2 regions of the Streptomyces dryopteridis genome follow, and region 1 is predicted to be linked to the other one. Evidence: predicted binding sites of a transcription regulator. Region 1 holds the regulator's gene; the other holds the start of a gene.
The links. Region 1 encodes HspR, which represses chaperone genes until heat shock. Its sites were predicted from a motif close to TTGAGNNNNNNNNNCTCAA; they were not measured.

Region 1 (7,109 bases):
ACGGGGACGACCGCTACTAAGCGGTAACTTATGTGGTCAAGGCTTGAGGTTACCCAGTTCCCGTGCCGCAATGTAGCCGAGCGTGCGGTGATCTGTGTCGCTCAGGGTCGCCTCTCCGGGCCCCCGGGCGGCGCGGGCGCGCACGGGGCCGAGGGCGCGGGCACCCGCCCGCCCGTCGGGGTCGCGGTCCGGTCGGCCGGGGACGCGGGCGGGTCGAGGGGTCGGGGAACGGGGTCGAAGGCGTCGGGCGCGTCGAGCCCGTCGGCTCCGAGGCCGCGCGCGCCCGTCCGGGGGCGGTCGGGGCGGGCCGCCCGCCACAGGGCGCGCGGGGTGCGCGCCAGGATCGCCAGGTCGGTGCCGAGCCAGTGCCCTTCCACGTACTCCCGGTCCAGCAGGTCCATCGCCTCCCAGGGCAGCTTCGAGCGGGCCCCGATCTGCCAGGGCCCGGTCAGGCCGGGGCGGGCCAACAGGCGTTCGGGGTGGTCGGGCAGGGCCCGGGGGGCGGGGCCGACCAGGGACATCTCCCCGCGCAGCACGTTCCACAGGGCCGGCAGGCCGCTCAGTCGGCGGCGGCGAAGGGCCGCGCCCAGGCGGGTGTCGGCGCGCAGGCCCAGCAGCGCGAACGGGCGGCCGGCGAGCCCGAGGGCGGGGCTCCGGCGCAGCGGTGCGCGGTCGCCGGCCGGCGCGCCGGCGGCGAGGGCGGCGCAGGTCAGGGCGAGGGGCGCGGCGAGGAGGGCGAGCAGCAGGCCGGCGCCGAGCAGGTCCAGGACCCGCTTGGCGCGCGGCGGGCGGACGCCGGCCGCCGGGTGCCGCGGCGCGGGCGCCTCCGCGGCGGCGGTCGCGGTCGCGGGCGTGGGCGGGTGCACGGTGGGGCCGGGGAGGGGGAACGGCGGGTGCATGGGGGCACGGTGCCCGACGGGTCGGGGGCCCGGTCCGTCCCGCGCCGTGCGGGGCCGGCGGCGTCATCCGCTCGGCGGCGTGCGGCCGGCCGTGCGGGACCGCGTTCCCGCTGGTTGCGCATAAGGGCAACCTAAAAGTTGAGCCCCCTGGGCTCACCTCTGTTGACGGGAGCGTCTTCGTGGGGCATGGTTGAGTCTGTTCCACTCAAGTCAGCTGGAGGAATCACCATGGCTCGTGCGGTCGGCATCGACCTGGGCACCACCAACTCGGTCGTCAGCGTTCTCGAAGGCGGCGAGCCCACCGTCATCACCAACGCCGAGGGCGCCAGGACCACGCCGTCCGTCGTCGCCTTCGCCAAGAACGGCGAGGTCCTCGTCGGCGAGGTCGCCAAGCGCCAGGCGGTCACGAACGTGGACCGCACCATCCGGTCGGTCAAGCGCCACATGGGCACCGACTGGAAGATCAACCTGGACGGCAAGGACTTCAACCCGCAGCAGATGAGCGCCTTCATCCTGCAGAAGCTGAAGCGCGACGCCGAGGCGTACCTGGGCGAGAAGGTGACCGACGCGGTCATCACCGTCCCGGCGTACTTCAACGACTCCGAGCGTCAGGCGACCAAGGAGGCCGGTGAGATCGCGGGTCTGAACGTCCTGCGCATTGTCAACGAGCCGACCGCCGCCGCCCTGGCCTACGGTCTCGACAAGGACGACCAGACCATTCTCGTCTTCGACCTCGGTGGCGGCACCTTCGACGTGTCGCTCCTGGAGATCGGCGACGGCGTCGTCGAGGTCAAGGCCACCAACGGTGACAACCACCTCGGCGGCGACGACTGGGACCAGCGCGTCGTGGACTACCTCGTGCGCCAGTTCGCCAACGGCCACGGCGTGGACCTGTCCAAGGACAAGATGGCCCTCCAGCGTCTGCGCGAGGCCGCCGAGAAGGCGAAGATCGAGCTGTCCTCCTCCACGGAGACCACGATCAACCTGCCCTACATCACGGCCTCCGCCGAGGGCCCGCTGCACCTGGACGAGAAGCTCACCCGCGCCCAGTTCCAGCAGCTCACCGAGGACCTGCTGCAGCGCTGCAAGACCCCGTTCACCAACGTCATCAAGGACGCCGGCATCAGCCTGTCCGAGATCGACCACGTGGTCCTGGTCGGCGGTTCCACCCGTATGCCCGCCGTCGCCGAACTGGTCAAGGAACTGACCGGCGGCAAGGAGGCCAACAAGGGCGTGAACCCGGACGAGGTCGTCGCCATCGGCGCCACGCTCCAGGCCGGCGTCCTCAAGGGCGAGGTCAAGGACGTCCTGCTCCTCGACGTCACCCCGCTGTCCCTCGGCATCGAGACCAAGGGCGGCATCATGACCAAGCTCATCGAGCGCAACACCACGATCCCGACCAAGCGGTCCGAGATCTTCACCACGGCCGAGGACAACCAGCCGTCCGTGCAGATCCAGGTCTACCAGGGCGAGCGCGAGATCGCGGCGTACAACAAGAAGCTCGGCATGTTCGAGCTGACCGGCCTGCCGCCGGCCCCGCGCGGCGTGCCGCAGATCGAGGTGTCCTTCGACATCGACGCCAACGGCATCATGCACGTGACCGCCAAGGACCTGGGCACGGGCAAGGAACAGAAGATGACCGTCACCGGCGGCTCCTCGCTCGGCAAGGACGAGGTCGACCGGATGCGTCAGGAGGCCGAGCAGTACGCGGAGGAGGACACCCGCCGCCGCGAGGCCGCCGAGACCCGCAACCAGGCCGAGCAGCTCGTGTACCAGACGGAGAAGTTCGTCAAGGACAACGAGGACAAGGTCCCGGCCGAGGTCAAGACCGAGGTCGAGACCGCCGTCGCCGAGCTGAAGGACAAGCTCAAGGGCGAGGACACCGCCGAGATCCGCACCGCGACCGAGAAGGTCGCCGCGGTCAGCCAGAAGCTGGGCCAGGCCATCTACGCCGACGCCCAGGGCGCGGCCGCCGGCGCCCCCGCCGGTGACGCCCAGGCCAAGGCCGACGACGACGTCGTCGACGCCGAGATCGTCGACGACGAGAAGCCGAAGGGCGGCGCTGCCTGATGTCGGAGGAGACCCCGGGCTTCGACGAGAAGTCCGACGGCCCCGCCGGCAAGGGCAAGGCCGGCTCCGAGGACGCCGCGTCGAAGTCCGCCTCCTCCGCCGACAAGGCGGAGGGGGCGGCCCCGGCCGACGACGACCTCGCGCGCGACGTGTCGCTCCTCGCCGAGCTTGACCAGGCCCGCACCGCGCTCGGCGAGCGCACCGCGGACCTTCAGCGCCTCCAGGCGGAGTACCAGAACTACCGCCGCCGGGTCGAGCGGGACCGCATCGCGGTCAAGGAGATCGCCGTCGCGAACCTCCTGACCGAGCTGCTGCCCACCCTCGACGACGTCGGCCGGGCCCGTGAGCACGGCGAGCTCACCGGCGGCTTCAAGTCGGTCGCCGAATCGCTGGAGACGGTCATCGCGAAGATGGGCCTCCAGCAGTTCGGCAAGGAGGGCGAGCCCTTCGACCCGACGATCCACGAGGCGCTGATGCACAGCTACGCGCCGGACGTCACCGAGACGACCTGCGTGGCGATCCTCCAGCCCGGGTATCGCATCGGCGAGCGCACCATCCGCCCCGCGCGGGTGGCCGTCGCCGAACCCCAGCCGGGGGCGGCGCCCAAGTCCGAGTCCGCGGAGGGGGAGAAGTCCCCGGCCGCGGAGGCGGGCGAGGACACGGATGCCCCCGACAAGGGCTGACGCAGGCGAGGACCGAGAGGAGGGACACCGGGGATGAGCACGAAGGACTTCGTGGAGAAGGACTACTACAAGGTTCTCGGTGTCCCGAAGGACGCCACCGAGGCCGAGATCAAGAAGGCGTACCGGAAACTCGCCCGCGAGTTCCACCCGGACGCCAACAAGGGCAACGCGGAGGCCGAGGAGCGGTTCAAGGAGATCTCCGAGGCGAACGACGTCATCGGCGACCCCAAGAAGCGCAAGGAGTACGACGAGGCGCGCGCCCTGTTCGGCAGCGGCGGCTTCCGCCCCGGCCCGGGCGCGGGCGGCGGCTCGTTCAACTTCGACCTCGGTGACCTCTTCGGCGGCCAGGGAGCCGCCGGCCAGGGCGCCGGCGGCTTCGGCGGCGGACTCGGCGACGTGTTCGGCGGCCTGTTCAACCGAGGCGGGGCGGGCGGCGCCGGAACGCGCGCCCAGCCCCGGCGCGGGCAGGACATCGAGTCCGAGGTGACGCTCAGCTTCACCGAGGCGGTGGACGGGGCCACGGTCCCGCTGCGGATGTCCTCGCAGGCCCCGTGCAAGGCGTGTTCGGGCACCGGCGACAAGAACGGCACCCCCCGGGTGTGCCCGACCTGCGTCGGCACCGGGCAGGTCTCGCGCGGCAGCGGCGGCGGTTTCTCGCTCACCGACCCGTGCGCGGACTGCCGGGGGCGCGGCCTGATCGCCGAGACCCCGTGCGACGTGTGCAAGGGCAGCGGTCGGGCGCAGAGCGCCCGCACCATGCAGGTGCGGGTCCCGCCGGGCGTCTCCGACGGGCAGCGGATCCGGCTGCGCGGCAAGGGCGCGCCCGGGGAGCGCGGCGGGCCGGCGGGCGACCTGTTCGTCGTCGTGCACGTGGACGCGCACCCCGTGTTCGGCCGCAAGGGCGACAACCTCACCGTCACGGTGCCGGTCTCCTTCACGGAGGCCGCGCTCGGCGGCGAGGTGCGGGTGCCCACCCTGGCCGGTCCGACGGTCACCCTGAAGCTGCCCGCGGGCACGCCCAACGGGCGGACCATGCGGGCCCGCGGCAAGGGCGCGGTCCGCAAGGACGGCACCCGGGGCGACCTGCTGGTGACCGTGGAGGTCGCCGTGCCGGACCAGTTGTCGGACAAGGCGCGCGAGGCGTTGGAGAGTTACCGCGACGCGATGGCGGAAGAGGATCCGCGGGCCGCGTTGTTCGAGGCCGCGAAGGGAGCATGACATGGACGGTCGCCGACGTGATCCCTATGAACTGACCGACGAGACCCCGGTCTACGTGATCTCGGTGGCCGCCCAGCTCTCCGGTCTGCACCCGCAGACCCTGCGGCAGTACGACCGCTTGGGCCTGGTCTCGCCGGACCGCACGGCCGGTCGGGGGCGGCGCTACTCGGCCCGGGACATCGAGCTGCTGCGCACCGTGCAGGCGCTCTCCCAGGACGAGGGCATCAACCTCGCCGGCATCAAGCGGATCATCGAACTGGAGAACCAGGTGGCCGCGCTCCAGCAGCGGGTCGCCGAGCTGGCGACGCAGGTCGACGGCGCGGCGGCGGCGATGCGCCAGCGCGAGGCCCAGGTGCACGCGTCCTACCGGCGCGACCTGGTGCCCTACCAGCCGCCGCGGCCGCCGTCCTCGGCCCTGGTGGTCTGGCGGCCCAAGCGGCCGGGCGGTCACGTCGACTGAAGACCGCCGCCCGACCGGGCGCGCACGTGAGAAGGGGCCCCGGGCCCGCGCGGAGTGATCCGCCGGGCTCCGGGGCCCCTTCGCGCGCGTCCGGCGGGCTCAGGGGTCCTGGGGGCCGGGCACGGGGTCGGCGGGCGGCGCGTGGGCGGGGGCGGGGGACGCGGCGGGGCCGACCAGGGGCACGGGCACCCCGTGCGGCGGCAGCAGCGGCCCGGCGCCGTCCAGGATGCCCGAGCGGGCGATCAGGTAGCCGAGCTGCGCGCGGCTGCCGCTGCCCAGGGCGGTGGCGAGCCGGGCGATGTGCGCGCGGGCGGTGCGCACGTTCATGCCGAGCCGGCGGGCGATGGCCTCGTCCACGTGACCCTCGACCAGCAGTTGGGCGATGGAGCGCTGGATCCCGGTGATGCCGTTCGGGGTCGGGGTGTAGGTGACCTCGTCGCGCAGGGGCACGGCCCGCCGCCACAGCTGGTCGAAGACCTTGATCAGGTAGCTGACCAGCCCCGGGTGGCGCAGTTCCAGGGCCACCCTGCGGTCGTCCTGGGCGGGGATGAACGCGACGGTCTCGTCGAACACGATGAGCCGCTCTATCAACTCCTCCAGTGTCCGGATCTCCACCTTGCCGGCCGAGATGCGGTCCACGTACGCGAGGGTGCCCTGGCTGTGGCGCACGGTGTGTTGGTAGAGGGTGCGTATCCGGACACCCCGGTCGATCAGCGGGGCGTCCCGTTCCAGGGCCTGCGAGAGGACGTGGGAGGGTCGGGCGCCGCCGGGCTGGATGGTCAGCACCTCGGTGTGGCATTCGGCGGTGGCGAGGTCGAGGGCCGAATTGATCTGGTCGAAGCCCTCCAGCACGGTGATGGCGTGGGTGTTGGCGGGGCTCTGCGCGCTGATGGTCAGGAACGGCTCAAAAGCGTCGGTGAGATCTACAGCGGTGCGACGCCGCTCCTGGATCTCGCGCTCCAAGGGGTGAAGACGTTGCGCGAGTGCCACCGAAGGCGCGACCGGACGGAGCTGGTTGGCGTCGTCCGGGTCCGGCTGGAGCAGGGCGAATTCGAGCAGGCAGGGAGCGTTGCGCACCTCCCCGCGACTGATCCGCCCGGTGCCGAGCGCGGCGGCGTAGAGCCGTGAGCCCTCCGTGCAGAGGGCCGTGACCGGGTGGGGATGTGTCGGGTTTGTGTGGTCTATTGGCAAATCTCCACCCCCCAGGGTCCTGAACATGCAAGAACATGATGCATCGTCCCTGTGGCCGCGACGTGCCCGAATGAGCCATCGTCTGTCACGCGGGGGAGAGGATTCCATCAAGTGAGGACGAAGCCGACCATGTATCAGAGAATGCTTCGCTCGGCGCTTGCCGTTGTTTTCTCCGCTGTCGCGGCATGGGGGGCGGTCAGCGCCGCAGGCGGCGACGCGGAGGCCGTGGCGGCCGGCGTGGACACCGGTTGGAACAGCGGCGGCTCCGGCAAGGTGGACACGGGGTGGAACGTGGCCCCGGCGTCCGCGGACACCGGGTGGAACAGCACCCGTCCCGACACCGGCTGGAACGTGGCCCCCGCCTCGATCGACACGGGGTGGAACAGCGACACCGACACCGGGTGGAACGCCCCCGGTCGGGCCGGCGCGTACCGCGTGATCGACACCGGGTGGAACACCGACACCGACACCGGCTGGAACACCGCGCCGACGGACGTGGCCTGATGACACCCGACGACCGCGACTTCCGCCGCGAGATGGCCTCCGCCTACCGCTCCGGCTGGCAGTTCGTCGACCTCGCCACGGCCA
Region 2 (7,109 bases), 1.4 Mb from region 1:
CTTCACCCCGCCGATCGGCAGCACCCGCCCGGTCAGCGAGACCTCGCCGGTCATCGCCACGTCCGTGCGGACCTGCCGGCCCGACAGCAGCGAGGCCAGGGCCGTGGTCAGGGTGATCCCGGCGCTGGGGCCGTCCTTGGGCACCGCGCCCGCCGGGAAGTGCACGTGCACGCCCCGGTCCTTCAGGTCGGCGACCGGCAGTTCCAGTTCCGCGCCGTGCGAGCGCAGGAAGCTGAGCGCGATCCGCGCCGATTCCTTCATCACGTCCCCGAGCTGGCCGGTCAGGGTCAGGCCCGCCGCCCCGGTCTCCGGGTCGGCCAGCGATGCCTCCACGAACAGCACGTCGCCACCCGCGCCGGTGACCGCGAGGCCGGTGGCCACCCCGGGCACCGCCGTGCGCCGCTCGGCCGGGTCCTGGGCCGACTCCGGCACGTGGTGCGGCCGGCCGATCAGGTCCCGCAGGTCCTCGGCGCCCAGGGTGCTCGGCAGTTCCCGCTCGCCGAGCTCGGCCTGCGAGGCCACCTTGCGCAGTACGCGCGCCAGCGCCCGTTCCAGGGTCCGCACCCCGGCCTCCCGGGTGTACTCGCCGGCCAGGCGGCGCAGCGCGTCCTCCCCGACGGTGACCTCCTCGGCCCCGAGCCCGGCCCGTTCCAGCTGCCGGGGCAACAGGTGGTCGCGGGCGATGACCACCTTCTCGTCCTCGGTGTACCCGTCGAGCCGGACGATCTCCATCCGGTCGGCCAGCGCCTCCGGGATCGACTCCAGCACGTTGGCGGTGGCCAGGAAGACCACGTCGCTGAGGTCGAGCTCCACCTCCAGGTAGTGGTCGCGGAAGGTGTGGTTCTGCGCCGGGTCCAGCACCTCCAGGAGGGCGGCGGCCGGGTCGCCCCGGAAGTCCGAGCCCACCTTGTCGATCTCGTCGAGGAGGACGACCGGGTTCATCGACCCGGCCTCCTTGATCGCCCGCACGATCCGGCCGGGCAGCGCGCCCACGTAGGTGCGCCGGTGGCCGCGCACCTCGGCCTCGTCCCGGACGCCGCCGAGGGCGACCCGGACGAACTTGCGGCCCATGGCGTGCGCCACCGACTCGCCCAGCGAGGTCTTGCCCACGCCGGGCGGCCCGACCAGTGCCAGCACGGCCCCGCCGCGCCGGCCGCCGATCACGCCCAGGCCCCGGTCCTCGCGCCGCTTGCGCACGGCCAGGTACTCGGTGATCCGGTCCTTCACGTCGGCCAGCCCGGCGTGTTCGGCGTCGAGGATCTCCCGGGCGCCCCGGATGTCGTACACGTCCTCGGTGCGCTCGTGCCAGGGCAGTTCCAGCACCGTGTCCAGCCAGGTGCGGATCCAGGCGCCCTCGGGGTTCTGGTCGCTGGCCCGCTCCAGCTTGTCGACCTCCTTCAGCGCGGCCTCCCGCACCTTCTCGGGCAGGTCGGCGGCCTCCAGGCGGGCCCGGTAGTCGTCTGAGCCCTCGCCCTCGGCCTCGCCGTTCAGCTCGCGCAGCTCCTTGCGCACGGCCTCCAGCTGCCGGCGCAGCAGGAACTCGCGCTGCTGCTTGTCCACGCCCTCCTGCACGTCCTTGGCGATGGACTCGGCCACGTCCTGCTCCGCGAGGTGCTCGCCGAGCGCGGTCACGGCCAGCCGCAGCCGGGCCACCGGGTCGGCGGTCTCCAGCAGTTCGACCTTCTGGGCCAGGGTGAGGAACGGCGAGTAGCCCGAGTTGTCGGCGAGCGCGCCGACCCCCTCGATCTGCTGCACCCGGTCCACGACCTGCCAAGCCCCGCGGCCCCGCAGCCAGGTCGTGGCCAGGGCCTTGTACTCCTTGACCAGTTCGACCACGGCCCCCGGCAGCGGGTCGGGCACCGACTCGTCGACGGTCTCGCCCTCCACCCACAGGGCCGCGCCGGGTCCGGTGGTGCCGGCGCCGATCCGGATCCGGCCCACGCCGCGGATCAGCGCACCCTGGTCACCGCCGGAGAGCCGGCCGACCTGCTCGACCGTGCCGAGCGTGCCGGTGGCCGCGTACTTGCCGTCGACCCGGGGCACGAGCAGCACCCGGGGCTTGCCCCCGCCGCCCTTGGCGGCTACCTGCGCGGCCTCGACGGCGGCGCGCACCTCCCCGTCCGACAGGTCGAGCGGCACGACCATCCCGGGCAGCACGACCTCGTCGTCAAGCGGCAGCACGGGCAGAGTGAGCGTTACGGACGTCGAAGCCATGATCTTCCCTCCGGCAGTGAAGTTGAGCTATGTGCACTCAATGCATGTGAGCCGCAGAGTGTTCCCCAACCCGAGTTCACCCTGAGCGAACACCTTCACCGCCGCCCCCACCCCCTCCAACGCCCCGCGCCCGCGTTTGCGTCCCGACCCCTCAGTGCTCCACCGTCGCGTCGCCCGAGCCGCTGGTCACGTCGAGGGTCGCGACCGCCGTGCCGGAGGTGGGCACGGAGACCGTCCGGTCGCCCGAGCCCGTCTTGCCGGTCACGCGGTAGGGGCCGCCCGGCACCCGCACGGTCGTGTCGCCCGAGCCGCTGCGGGCCCGGAGCGAGCCGGGGGCGGCGGCCCAGGCCAGCACGAGGTTGCCGGAGGAGGTCTCGGCGGTGGTGTCGCGGGCCTTGAGGCCGGTGCCGACCACGTCGCCGGAGGAGGCGGCGAGGCGCAGGGTGCCGGTGACGTTCTCGGCCCGGACGTCGCCGGAGGAGGTGCTCAGCTCGGCGTCGGCCACCCCGCGCGCCGTCACGTCCCCGCTGCTCGCCCCGAGCCGGACCCGGGTGCCGGCCGGCACCTCGATCACCCAGTCCGCGCTGCACCCGCGGATCCCCTCCGAGCAGCCCTTGTCCACGGTGAGCACCCCGCCACTGACCTTCTGGGTGGGCTTGGGGGCGGTGTCGCCGACGTAGTGGATCGCGCGGGTGACGCGGGTGGTGGTGTCGGTGGAGCCGGCCGGGCGGGCCACCACCTCGACGTTCCCGGAGCCGTTGTCGGTGATCTCCACGTCGGTGACCCGGTCGGTGACGGTGGCCTCGGAGCGGAGGATCTTGGTGCGGGTCAGCACGTCCGAGGGGGAGCATCCGGTGGTCAGGAGGGCGCCGGCCGCGGCGGCGGCGAGCCCCGCGACGAGGGCGGGACGGAGGGTGCGGCGGCTGCGGGGGTGCTGGGCTGCGGTCATGTCCCCAGCCTGGTCGACCGGGGGCCCGCCGTCGCTGGGGCGGGCGCCCGACAGGGGGGTGGGGTCTTCCCCACCCCCGGTCATCCGGCGGGCGGGGCGGCCCACAGCATGAGCCGGTCGAGGTGGGCGCGGACGCCGGCGGCCATGTCCACGGCCTCGGGGTCGAGCAGCCACTGGATCTGGAGGCCGTCCATGACGGCGAGGAGTTCGCGGCCCACGGCCTCCAGGTCGAGGTCGGCGCGCAGTTCGCCGCGTTCCCGGCCGGCGCGGAGCACGCCGACGGTGTGGTCGAGGACGCGGGCGTAGCGCTGCCGGAAGTAGGCGTGGGCGGGGTGCGCGGGGTCGGCCGACTCGCCGACGAGCACGCTGAACATGCGGACGATGCCGGGCCGGCGCGCGTTGTCCTCGACGAGGGAGACCAGGGTGTCCCAGTAGGCGGCGGTGGTCTCGGCGGGCACGGCGAAGAGGCGTTCGATGTCGCGTTCCTCGCTCTGGGCGAGCACCGACAGCAGCAGGTCCTCCTTGCCGCGGAAGTGGTGCAGCAGCCCGCCCTGGGTGATGCCGCACTCCTTGGCGATGCGGGCGAGGGAGGAGGCGTGGAAGCCCCATTGCGCGAAGTGCTCGACGGCGGTGTCGAGGATCTTGCGACGCCGCGCGTCCCCGACCGCGTAGGTCCCACGGCCCGTGCCCTCTCGGGCCGTTCGCCCCTGTTCGGATGCCATGCGCTCCACCCTATGCCCCGTCGATTTTCGGCCGGGCGGTGTTTGTGATCCTGCCCACTTTTCAAAACCTTTCGGGTACTCGGTTTTCGTGTCACGGTGGCCCTGCCAGGTCGGCGACGAGGCCGACCGCGCACACCCTGGAGTCCCCATGGCGCTGACGCAGGAACCGGCACAGTCGACATCCGGCCACGGACCGGCCCCCCTCCCACCGGCTCCCGACCCCGATCCCGCGGCCCGTCCCGCCGACGCGCCGGCCCGCCTGATCCTCGGCCTCGTCCTCGCCCAGCTCGGCGTCTGCATCGCCGTGTTCACCCCGATCATCGTCACCCTCGCCCTGCGCGTGGCGCAGATCGTCCCGGACGCCGAGAAGGGCGCGGCCCTCGCCAAGGTCCTCACCGTCGGCGCCGTCCTCGCCCTCGTCGGCAACCCCCTCTTCGGCGCCCTCTCCGACCGCACCACCAGCCGCTTCGGCCGCCGCCGGCCCTGGCTGGTGGGCGGCATGGTGGTGGCCCTGATCGGCCTGACCATCGTGGGCCTGGGCAACAGCGTCGGAATGCTCGTGCTCGGCTGGGCCATCGCCCAGCTCGGCTGCAACGCGGCCCTGTGCATGGTCACCGCCTGCATCCCCGACCTGATCCCCGAGCACCAGCGCGGCCGGGTCTCGGGCATGGTCGGCATGATGATGTCGGTCTCCATGGTGGCCGGCAGCTTCCTGGCCCAGGTCTTCGACGAGAACATGGCGCTGGCCTTCGTGGTGCCCGCCCTGGTCGGCGTCGCCGGCGCCGTGGCCCTGGCCCTCGTGCTGCCCGACCGCCCCGCCCGCCCGGGCTCCTTCGGCCGCTACACGGTCAAGGAGTTCCTGCGCAGCTTCTGGGTGAACCCCGTCAAGCACCGCGACTACGCCTGGAACTTCGTCAGCCGCTTCCTGGTCTTCATCGGCATCGCCTGCGTCACCAGCTACCAGGTCTACTTCCTGATGGACCGGCTCGACGTCCCGGCCGACTCCGTGGCCGCCAAGATGTTCACCACCACCCTCGTCACGGTCGCCGGCGTCGTCCTCGGCTCCCTCGTCGGCGGCTGGAGCTCCGACGGCACGGGCCGCCGCAAGCCCTTCGTGCTGGCCTCCGCCGCCGTCGTCGGCGTCGGCCTCGTGCTGATCGCCACCGCCGACACCTTCGGCATGTTCCTGCTGGCCGTGGCCGTCTTCGGCTTCGGCGAGGGCCTCTACCTCGCGGTGGACGTGGCCCTGGCCGCCGCCGTCCTGCCCGACCCCGAGACCGCCGCCAAGGACATGGGCGTCCTCAACATCGCCAACGCCCTCCCCCAGTCCCTCGTCCCGATGATCGCCCCCTTCATCCTCGCGATCGGCGGCGGCGGGAACTACGGGGCCCTGTTCCTCTTCGGCGGCGTCTGCGCGGCCGTCGGCGCCGCCCTCGTCCAGCTCATCCGCTCGGTCCGCTGACCCGACCCCTCCCGAAGGAAGGCCACACCGCCGTGACCACGCACACCCCCGCCTACCGCGACGCCTCCCTCCCCGTCGACCGGCGCGTCGAGGACCTGCTCTCCCGCATGACGCTGGAGGAGAAGGCCGGCCAGCTCTTCCACTCCATGCTGATGATGAACGAGGACGGCACCCCGGTCACCGAGACCGACGGCTCCATGCTCCCGCTGACCACCCCCGAACTGGTCGTGGACCGCCACCTCACCCACTTCAACCTGCTCGGCTCCCACGGCGCCCGCGAGATGGCCCTGTGGCAGAACGCCGTCCAGGCCATGGCCGCCGACACCCGCCTGGGCATCCCCGTCACCCTCTCCACCGACCCCCGGCACGCCTTCACCGAGAACGTCGGCGCCTCCTTCAACGCCGGCGCCTTCTCCGCCTGGCCCGAATCCCTGGGCCTGGCCGCCATCGGCGACGCCGAACTCGTGCGCCGCTTCGCCGACACCGTCCGTCGCGAATACCTCGCCGTCGGCTTCCGGGTCGCCCTCCACCCCCAGATCGACCTGGCCACCGAACCCCGCTGGTCCCGCCAGTCCGGCACCTTCGGCTCCGACGCCGCCCTCTCCTGCGAACTGGTCCGCGCCTACGTGCACGGCCTCCAGGGCGACACCCTCGGCCCCCGCTCCGTCTCCGCCATGGTCAAGCACTTCCCCGGCGGCGGCCCCCAGCTCGACGGCGAGGACCCCCACTTCGCCCACGGCAAGGAGCAGGTCTACCCCGGCGGCCTGCGCGAACTGCACCTCGAACCCTTCGAGGCCGCCATCGCCGCCGGCTGCGCGCAGATGATGCCCTACTACGGGCAGCCGATCGGCACCGACTGGGAGGAGGTCGGCTTCGGCTTCAACAAGGGCGTCCTGACCGACCTGCTGCGCACCCGCCTCGGCTTCACCGGCATCGTCTGCTCCGACTGGGGCCTGATCACCGACTCCGTCATCTTCGGCGAACCCCACCCCGCCCGCGCCTGGGGCCTGGAACACCTCACCCCGCTGGAACGCGCCGCCCGCTCCCTCGACGCCGGCGTCGACCAGTTCGGCGGCGAGCAGTGCCCCGAACTGATCGTCGAACTCGTCCGCTCCGGCCGGATCCGGCACGGACGCGTCGACGCCTCCGTCCGCCGCCTGCTGCGCGAGAAGTTCGTCCTCGGACTCTTCGACGACCCCTACGTCGACCCCGACGAGGCCGAGGCCGTCGTCGGCCGCGCCGAGTTCACCGCCGCCGGCGCCGCCGCCCAACGCCGCTCCCTGACCGTCCTCACCAACCCCGGCGACCGCCTCCCGCTGCCCACCCCCGCCCCGGACGCCGAACCCCCGCGCGTCTGGTGGGGTGAGGAACCCCCCGCCGCCCTCCTGGCCCACCCCGACCGGGTCCGCCCCGCCGCCTCCCCCGCCGAGGCCGACCTCGCCGTGCTCCGCCTGCGCACCCCCCACGAACCCCGCGCCAACCGCTTCGAGTCCTTCTTCCACTCCGGCACCCTCGCCTTCACCGAGGAGGAGCTGACCCCGATCCTCGACCTCCTCAAGACCGTCCCGACCGTGGTCTGCGTCAACCTGGAGCGCGCCGCCGTGCTCCCCGAGATCGCCGAACACGCGGCCGCCCTCCTCGCCGACTACGGCGCGAGCGACGAGGCCCTCCTCGACGTCCTCCTCGGCCACGCCACGCCCGAGGGCCGGCTCCCCTTCGAACTGCCCCGATCCATGGCCGCCGTCGAAGCCTCCCGCCCCGA

Region 2: the regulator HspR is predicted to act here: its motif matches at 2,237-2,255, upstream of lon (endopeptidase La).

The regions. Positions count from the first base shown of each region.
Region 1 is NZ_CP187113.1:3,065,779-3,072,887, forward strand. It holds gene ACN20G_RS13045 (sugar transferase) at 102-899, opposite strand; gene dnaK (molecular chaperone DnaK) at 1,128-2,969, shown strand; gene grpE (nucleotide exchange factor GrpE) at 2,969-3,652, shown strand; gene dnaJ (molecular chaperone DnaJ) at 3,686-4,870, shown strand; gene ACN20G_RS13065 (heat shock protein transcriptional repressor HspR) at 4,872-5,330, shown strand; gene ACN20G_RS13070 (helix-turn-helix transcriptional regulator) at 5,430-6,548, opposite strand; gene ACN20G_RS13075 (hypothetical protein) at 6,759-7,025, shown strand; gene ACN20G_RS13080 ((2Fe-2S)-binding protein) at 7,025-7,109, shown strand, end outside.
Region 2 is NZ_CP187113.1:1,667,944-1,675,052, forward strand. It holds gene lon (endopeptidase La) at 1-2,214, opposite strand, end outside; gene ACN20G_RS06740 (DUF4097 family beta strand repeat-containing protein) at 2,366-3,163, opposite strand; gene ACN20G_RS06745 (TetR/AcrR family transcriptional regulator) at 3,244-3,885, opposite strand; gene ACN20G_RS06750 (MFS transporter) at 4,034-5,347, shown strand; gene ACN20G_RS06755 (glycoside hydrolase family 3 N-terminal domain-containing protein) at 5,455-7,109, shown strand, end outside.